DNA from 2 places in the Ornithinimicrobium cryptoxanthini genome. Region 1 is predicted to be linked to the other one. Evidence: riboswitches for the same ligand, from Rfam matches in the RefSeq annotation. Region 1 holds a riboswitch; the other holds the start of a gene.

Region 1 (4,321 bases):
CCACCCTGCGGGCCCGTGCCGCAAACCCTGGGAACCGGTGGGCGATGAAGATGCCGACGACGAACGGCAGGCCGATGACGAGCAGGATCTCCAGGAGCATGTCGAACGGGTTGAGCGAGATGTCGCGCAACAGGTCACGGCCGGAGGGGTGCAGCGACCCCCAGAAGGCCAGGTTCACCGGCATCAGGAAGATCGACAGCACATTGCCGACGGCCGTCATCGACACCGACAGGGCCACGTCGCCGCCCGCCCGGTGGGTCAGGATGTTGGAGACATTGCCCGGTGGGCAGCACGCCACGAGGATCAGGCCCAGGGCGATGGAGCCGCGCAGGTCCAGCGCGAGCGTCAGCGCAAAGGTGATGGCCGGCAGCAGGAGGAACTGGGCGACGACGACCACGATGATGGCCCACGGGTGGCGCACCGCCCGGGCGAAGTCGGAGACCCGGGTGTCCAGTGCCACGCCGAGCAGGATGAGCGCCAGCACGATCCGCAGGGTGGTGATCGACCCCTCGTCGAAGGCGATCCGGATCGCGTCAACATCGGTCACGGCGTCACTCCCAGCTCGGCGGTCTGCGCGCGGACCGCGCGGCGGTAGGCATCCTTGTTGACGTAGTAGGCCATCCGCTCCACACCCAGGTAGTCGTAGCCTCCGGTCAGGTCTGGCCAGCTCGAGCGGTCCGACGCCCGGGCCCGCATCGTGGCGGCCCGCTCCGGGGCGCTGCGTTGTGCCGCCAGATAGGCGGCGACCAGCTCGGCCTGCTCGTAACGGCCCTGCCAGCCGATGCCCGCGGCCTCCACCATGCCGACCACGAAGAGGTTGTCCACCGCCGGGCTGGCGACCTGCAGATAGAGCGAGGGTGCCCCGGAGCCCTCCGGCCAGGAGAGCAGCGAGCGCTCCACGAACGGGTAGTGCAGGCGGTAGCCGGTGGCGAGGACCACCACGTCATAGGCCTGCCGGGACCCGTCGCGGAAGACGACGCCGTCACCGTCGAGACGCTCCAGGTCGGGGCGGACCGTGACGTCCCCGTGTCCCGCGTGGTGCAGGATCAGGCTGTTGACAACCGGGTGCGACTCATAGAGCTTGTGGTCGGGCTCGGGGAAGCCGAAGCGGGTCGGGTCGCCGGTGAACATCCGCAGCAGCCGGGTGTCGACGGCCTGCTTGATCCGCGCCGGCAGCGGACGGCCCCCGTTGAGCGTGTCGGCGGGGCGACCGAAGACGTATTTGGGGACGAAGTGATAGCCGCGGCGCATGCTGATGTCGACGCTGGCGGCGTGGTGGACCGCGTCGACGGCGATGTCGCACCCCGAGTTGCCGCCACCGACGACGAGGACCCGCTTGCCGGCGAAGACCTCGCCGTGCTTGTAGGCCGCGGTGTGGAACAGCTCGCCGTCGAAGTGGCCGGGCAGGTCGGGCACGTTCGGCTCGGACAGCGTGCCGTTGGCGATGATCACCCCGGCGTGGGTCTGCTCCTGGGGTATGCCGCCAGGCCCGGTGCTGCGGACCACCCACCGATCGCCGTCGGGCACGACCTCGGCGACCTCGGTCCCGAAGCGGTAGCCCGCGCGCAGGTCGAACCGGTCGGCGAAGGAGGCGAAGTAGTCCAGCAGGTGCCGGTGCGAGGGGTAGTCGGGCGTGCCCGCCGGCATGGGGTGCTCGGTGAACTCGGTCGTCGTCCGGCTCGAGATGAGATGGGCAGAGGCATACACCGTGCTGCGAGGGGCCTCGATGTCCCACAGCCCGCCGACACCGTCGGCCAGCTCGTAGCCGGTCCACGGCAGGCCGAACCGCTGCAGGTTGCGGGCCGCGGCCAGCCCGGAGGGGCCCGCGCCGATCACCGCATAGGTGGACGTGTCCGTCATCTCTCTCCTCGAGACTGGCCCGTGGAGCCCCCGACAGGAGTCGAACCCGCGACCGTCCGCTTACAAGGCGGATGCTCTACCAACTGAGCTACAGGGGCGTGCCGCTGCAGAGCAGCGACGCAGGAGCCGACCACCGCGGCCGGCAACGACGACGATGCTACCTGCCTGTCGGCATACCCACCGCCTTGGCTGGAGCTGGAGCTGCCCGGCGACTCAGCCGATGACGTTGGCGTTCAGGTGCTTCTGCAGGGCGAGGACCGTGCGGTAGTTCATGAAGGTCGAACCGTCGCGGGAGATGCCGAGGTAGTCCTGCAGCGCCGCCTGCGAGTTCGGGCCCCAGATGCCGTCGGGATAAGTGCCGACCTTGGTCTGCAGCGCCCTGGTCGTGATCGGCCCGAAGATGCCGTCCTGGGTGGTGCCGACCCAGCGCTGGATCGCCTTGGTGGTCAGCGGGCCGCGGATCCCGTCGCGCACCAGCGGTGCCATCACCTGCGCGCTGGCGCTGCGCGAGGGAGCGGTGGTCTCACGCGGCGGGGCCGGGGCGGTGGTGCTGGCGCCACCGTTGTCGCGGGTCAGCCCGGCGCGCACAGAGCAGACCGGCCACGCGCCGGGGCCCTGCACTGCCAGCACCTTCTGCGCGACGGCGATCTGCTGGGCCTTGGACGCCTGGTGGGCATAGCTGGCGTACTGCTGGCCGCCGAAACCGACCCAGGTGGGGTGATAGAACTGCAGCCCGCCATAGAAGCCGTTGCCGGTGTTGATGGACCAGTTGCCGCTGGACTCGCACATCGCGACCCGGTCCCAGACCGAGTCGGCGCTCGCGGCAGGCGCGGTCAGGCCGATGCCTGCGGCGGCCGCAGCAGCGGCCACCGTGAAGCCGCCCGCGCGGCGCGCGATCGGGGCGCACGCGAGGGGCGTGCGCGGCTTGCGGTGCTTGGCAGGTGCCATGGACAGATCTACCTTCCTGACGTGTGCCTGCGGGGTTAGCTGTCGGGTTCGGGCTGTCAGGTGCCCGGCCGCCGTGGCGGCTTCACCCCAAGACGTCGGGGGACGTCGATCTGGGTTCCCCGCCCTCGTCACGCGCCCGGACCGTCCGGAGAGGGTCCCCTGGTGACGAGGTGAGGCACTGAGGGGGACACACGCGTCGCGTGCTGCTGGCATGCACTTGTGGGTCCGGGTGGACCGGGTGACAGGCTACCGAGATCGGCAGATCGTGGCTAGGCCTGCTGTGGACAGACCCCGTCGTCGCACGTCAGGGGCGCAGCGTCAGGGGCGCAGCGTCAGGGGCGCAGCGTCAGGGGCGCAGCGTCTGCGGGATGAGATCGCTGAAGGGCGCGTCGGTCCAGGTGGTCGGCCACCAGGAGACCTCGCCGCCGTCGAGCACCATCCACGCCAGCAGCGCGACACCACCGACGAGCAGCAACGTCGCCACGATCTGCGAGGCGATCTGAGAGGGCAGCACGGCGCGCACCAGCGTGCGCGAGCCGCGACGAAGCGCCAGTCCGCCGGGCCCCCACCACGCCATCAGGGTGCCCAGCGCCGTGCCGACCGCGACCGGCACCGGGTGCTCGACCCCGAGCGAGGCCACTCCCATGGCCGTGAGTCCGCCGGCGGTGATGACCGTCGCGGCGAGCGCGAAGGCGATCGGGAGCAGCATCGCCAGGCCGGTCGACAGCACCGCCACGAAGAGGTGCCACGGGCTGGCGATCACCGCCAGCGGCACGTCGGAGCGCCGGCGCCCCGCCTCGTGCCGGCGCAGCACCAGGGACGTCACCGAGTGGTCGACGGTGCGCGCCAGCACCGACCAGATCGCCAGCAGGCCCCACGCCAGCAGAGGCACCAAAGCCGCGAGACCCACGACCGCGACCAGTGCCGTGGCGAGCGTGCCGCTGCGCATCGGACGGCCGATGCGAGGGTCCGGCCGGCGCATCGGCTGACCGAAGCGGTCCGGGGTGTCGTATGGCGACGGGTTGGCGTATGGATCCTGTCCCGGGCCGCCGTAGGGAGCCTGCGGGGCGCCGTAGGGCGCCGGCCCGGATGCGGCATCAGGAGACAGGGCAGGAGCCGTGAGCGGAACCTGCTGGGGGGCCACGCGAGTCTGTGGTGTGGGCGGCACGGGCTGCACCCTGGTCTGCTGCGCCTGCGGGGTGAGGCTCGTCTGGGGAGCGGCCTGCTCGGTTCTGGGCCGGGGCGCGTGCATGGTCAGCGCCTCGGTGACGGGCCGGTGCGCGGCATACAGCTCCAGGGCACGCATCACCTCATCACTGTGCGGCCGCCGGTCCGGCTCGGGGTCCAGTGCCGCCGCGAGCAGGGGCCGCAGCGCCGGGTCGACCTCCTCCAGCTGGGTGCGCCCGCGGATCACCCGGTCGAGCACCACGGCCATGGGCCCGCGGCCGAAGGGCGGCTGCCCGCTGGCCGCGAACGCGAGCGTGGCCGCCCAGCCCCACCAGTCGGTCGCCTC
Region 2 (4,321 bases), 120 kb from region 1:
CGGACCCAGACCTGTCGTCATCGTGGTGCGGTCGACATAGCCGAGCGTCACCGGCATCCCGCTCTCGCGGGCGATGCGGTAGAAACCGGACTTCCAACGCGTGTGTCCCCCACGGGTTCCGTCGGGAGTGACCACGAGTCCGAAGACCTCGCCCGCGCCCACTAGCTCGACCACCTCGTCGACGACACGCCCCGCGTTCGACCGGTCGACGGGAATGCCACCGAGGGCTCGCATCAGCGGACCACGCCAGCCGGTGAAGAGGGTGTGCTTGCCCAGCCACCGGATGTCCATGTCCAGGCGCCAGGTGATGCCCAGCATCAGGATGAAGTCCCAGTTGGAGGTGTGGGGTGCACCGACGAGCACCGTGGGCCGGTCCGGTGCGGGCGCGGTGGACAGTTTCCAGCGGCTGAGCGACCAGAAGGCGCGAGCCGCAAGGCGTCGAATCATGGTCCTACGGTAGTGGCGGGGGGACCCGATGGTCACGAAAGGCCCCCGCCGAGGCGGGGGCCTTTGTGATGCGTGCTAGAACGTGTGGCTCAGACGCGACCGTAGCCGCTCACACCGCTGAAGACGGCGCGCAGCTGGGTCGGGATGCCCGGACGGCCCGAGTCATAGACCATGCCGTTGCCGGCGTAGATGCCGACGTGGTAGGCCGGGTAGCCCCAGAACACCAGGTCGCCGGGCTGCGGGTTGCTCACCGGGGTGGCATAGGACTGCTGGCCAGCCGCGCTGCGGGGGAGGTTGATCCCGACCTGCGCGAAGACGAAGGAGGTGTAGCCAGAGCAGTCGAAGCCGGTGCTCGGGCTGGTCCCGCCGTAGGAGTACATGATGCCGGTGTAGGCCGCCGCGACGCCCAGCACGCCACCGCTGTTGGACACCGGGGCCGGCGCCGGCGCCGGAGCGGCAGCCGCAGCAGGCGCCGGAGCGGCAGCGGGTGCCGGGGCGGCCGCGCGCTCGTTGGTGCGGCTGGCGCTGGACTCGGTCCGCTCCGAGGTCGTGCTGGAGGTGGACTGCGTCGCCTCCTCAGCGGGGGCGGCCGGAGCGGCCTCAACCACGGGCTCGGGCTCTTCGACGACCGGGGTCACGCCGGTGAAGCCGAGGTCGCCGAAGCTGGTCTCGACCTCCTTGGGTGCGGCGATCGCGACGGCCGGAAGGTCGGTGGGCTCGGCCATGACGGGCATGGCGGTCGCGAGCAGGTCAACTGCGCTCAGCGGCGACTGGTCGGCGCTGAGGAGTCCCTCGCTGGCAGCCTTGGCAGTCACGACGGCAGCGACCTCCTCGACGAAGCCCTGCGGGCTGGCCGCGCTGGCGGGCGCCACAGCGGCGGCCAGGAGGCCGCCAGAGGTCGCAACAACAGCGGTCGTCTTGGCCGAGCGGGTGATCGTGGTGCCGGCGGCGGTGAGCCGGCTGGGCGCGCGGTGGCGACCGGTGGGGCGAATGGTCACGGTGTACCTCTCCATGGCCTACGGGGTGAGCTGTCGGGCTCGGGCTGGAGTTGCCCGGAGGCGCTGGCGAGCCAGCATCTCTTAGCCCCAAGGGGCGGTGAAGCCCCAGTGTTGGGTCCCCCGCTCCTGCCAGCGGTAGTTCTCTGAGATCCCAACCGCAGTGACAGGACTCAGCTTCTGCGGCAGGAGCGCCTCCGGGGAGAGGCAGCGAGGTAAACAGTACACACAGGATCTAGCAATTGTCACAATTTGGTAAAGAGCCTGTGGACAACCTCGGTCGGCCGACGGAGGCCAATCGCCGATGACCTGCGGCAACGCCAGCGGGCTTTGCCAGACTCCCAGGGTTCTTGTGAGGGACTTCACAAGCGTCGCTGTGCAACCTCGGCGGGTCCCGGCACGTCTATCAACAGGCACTCGGAGGGCCGGATTCGAGCCCGGCTGCTAGACCGTCTCGACGAAGATGTGAGCGGCCACCGCGCGAGGCAGGGAGACCGCTGCGTCACCCTCCCCGGCCCCGACGACCACGACCCGCTCCCCCTCGACCCGGGCCGAGACGGTCTGTCCGGGTGCCACGCCCGCCTCACCCAGCAGCGCGAGCACCTCAGGCTCCACCTGAGCCGGCTCCCCGATGCGGACCACCACCAGCTCCAGCTCCTGGGCACCCACCAGGGCGTCGACCATGTGCTCACCGGCTGCTCGACCGGTGGTGCCGAACGACGGGTCCAGCTCGGCCAGGCCCGGGATCGGGTTGCCGTATGGCGAGACGCGGGGGTCGTCGATGATCGCCAGGATGCGCTGCTCGACCTGGTCACTCATGACGTGCTCCCAGCGGCAAGCCTCCTCATGGACGTGCGGCAGGTCAAGGCCGATCACGTCCACCAGGAGCCGCTCGGCCAGGCGGTGCTTGCGCATGACACGCACCGCCGTGCGCCGACCATGCGCGGTGAACTCCAGGGTCCGGTCGTCGTGCAGGACTACGAGCCCGTCGCGCTCCATCCGGGCCACCGTCTGCGAGACGGTCGGGCCGGAGTGGTCCAGCCGCTCGGCGATGCGGGCCCGCAGGGCCACCACCCCGTCCTCCTCCAGCTCGAGGATGGACTTCAGATACATCTCGGTGGTGTCGATCAGATCGCTCATGGGGGGCCTCCGTCGCGGCTCAAGGTCTCACCTGATCCTACTGAGGCGCCTCATCCCGGCTCGCCCAGCGTCTTCCCAGGGTCCAGCACCTACCATGGGTCGGGAACTCGACGACTTCCCAGGAGAACCATGGCCCGGCCTGACCAGACCAAACCCAAGAACACGTCCCAGCGCGGCAAGAAGGCCCAGGGCAACAAGGGCAACGCCAACGACCGGCAGGCCCGGGTAGCCCAGATCCAGAAGCAGGCCAAGTCGAGCGAACGCCGCAGCCTCTCGGCGATCTGGATCGGGCTCGGCCTCGTGCTCGTGCTCATCGTCGGCATGGTCACTTGGGCGGTCATCGACCAGAACAACAACCGCCCGGGCATGGGCGCGGTCGTGACCTATGACGAGCTGGACGACCCATCCGACGACCTGGGTCGCAACCACGTCGAGACCAGGGTGGAGTACCAGCAGAATCCCCCCGTCGGCGGCGACCACAACAAGGCCTGGCTCAACTGCGGCATCTATGAGGAGCCGGTGCCCAACCACCACGCCGTCCACTCGTTGGAGCACGGTGCCATCTGGCTGACCTACCAGCCGGGCGTCTCCGAGGGCGACCTGTCCGAGCTGCGTGACCTGGCTTCGCAGCCCTTCGTGATCCTGTCCCCGAACGAAGGTCAGGAGCACCCCGTCATGGCGACGGCATGGGGCCGTCAGCTGGGCGTGGAGTCCGGTGACGACACGCGGCTCGTGCAGTTCATCCGCGACTGGCGGCAGGGCCCGCAGACGCCGGAGCCGGGTGCCGTCTGCACCGGCGGCACCAGCGTCGACCTGGTCGGGGGCTGACGTGACAAGCCGCCCCACCGACACCACACCCAGCGACACCAGCGGTGAGGCCACCCGCAGCGTCACGCTCATCGCGGGCACCGCGATCCTGGCCCTGCTCGTGGGCACGCTCCTGGGGTGGCTCGTCTTTGCCGACTCCACCCCGGGGGACGACAGCGTCGAGGCGGGCTTCGCCCGCGACATGACCGAGCACCACGCCCAGGCGGTCGAGATGTCGCTGCAGGTGATCCACACCACCGACGACCAGGACATCCGCACCCTGGCCACGGACATCGCGTCCACCCAGGGCAACCAGATGGGCCAGATGGAGGGCTGGATCCGCACCTGGGACCTGCCGATGGCCGCGAGCGGCGAGCGCATGGCCTGGATGGCTGACGTCGAGGGCTATGACGACCACTCCATGGCCGAGCACCACGCGACGGGGGCCATGATGCCCGGCATGGCGACCCCGGCCCAGATGGAGGAGCTGCGCTCGCTGGAGGGCGAGGCGGCAGACATCCTCTATCTGCAGCTGATGACCACACACCACATCGCTGGCATCGACATGGCCCAGGCCGCGCTCGATGCCGGCGTGGAGGATGAGGTCCAACGGCTGTCCGCAGCCATGGTCAACGGCCAGGAGGCCGAGATCGCGCTGATGACCGACATGCTGCACGCCCGTGATGCACAGACCCTCGAGGAGTCAGGCGAGGACGCCGACCACTGACGCGTATGCCGTGGGGCCCGGGGGCTGCTCAGCTCACGGCTGCAGTCGGCTGAGTGACCACGACGAGGCGTCGTCCAGGTCGCCGTCGCCCGTGCGGGTGAAGACCAGCCGGTCATGCAGCCGGTTGATCCGCCCACCCCAGAGCTCCACCCGGTGCGGGCGCAGCCGGACCCCGCCCCACTGCTCCGGCACCGGGACGTCATCT

Evidence for each region. A riboswitch is a leader RNA that binds a small molecule or an ion and turns the genes downstream of it on or off. The one in region 1 is predicted to bind cyclic di-AMP.
Region 2: another riboswitch for cyclic di-AMP. It lies ahead of NF557_RS02325 (C40 family peptidase); the one in region 1 lies ahead of NF557_RS17510 (transglycosylase family protein).

The regions. Positions count from the first base shown of each region.
Region 1 is NZ_CP099490.1:616,710-621,030, reverse strand. It holds gene NF557_RS02895 (bile acid:sodium symporter family protein) at 1-547, opposite strand, end outside; gene NF557_RS02890 (flavin-containing monooxygenase) at 544-1,860, opposite strand; tRNA gene NF557_RS02885 (tRNA-Thr) at 1,883-1,958, opposite strand; gene NF557_RS17510 (transglycosylase family protein) at 2,074-2,808, opposite strand; cyclic di-AMP (ydaO/yuaA leader) riboswitch at 2,816-2,960, opposite strand; gene NF557_RS02875 (serine/threonine protein kinase) at 3,155-4,321, opposite strand, start outside.
Region 2 is NZ_CP099490.1:493,310-497,630, reverse strand. It holds gene NF557_RS02330 (1-acyl-sn-glycerol-3-phosphate acyltransferase) at 1-447, opposite strand, end outside; gene NF557_RS02325 (C40 family peptidase) at 537-1,445, opposite strand; cyclic di-AMP (ydaO/yuaA leader) riboswitch at 1,448-1,594, opposite strand; gene NF557_RS02320 (metal-dependent transcriptional regulator) at 1,887-2,582, opposite strand; gene NF557_RS02315 (thioredoxin-like domain-containing protein) at 2,712-3,410, shown strand; gene NF557_RS02310 (DUF305 domain-containing protein) at 3,412-4,116, shown strand; gene pdxH (pyridoxamine 5'-phosphate oxidase) at 4,150-4,321, opposite strand, start outside.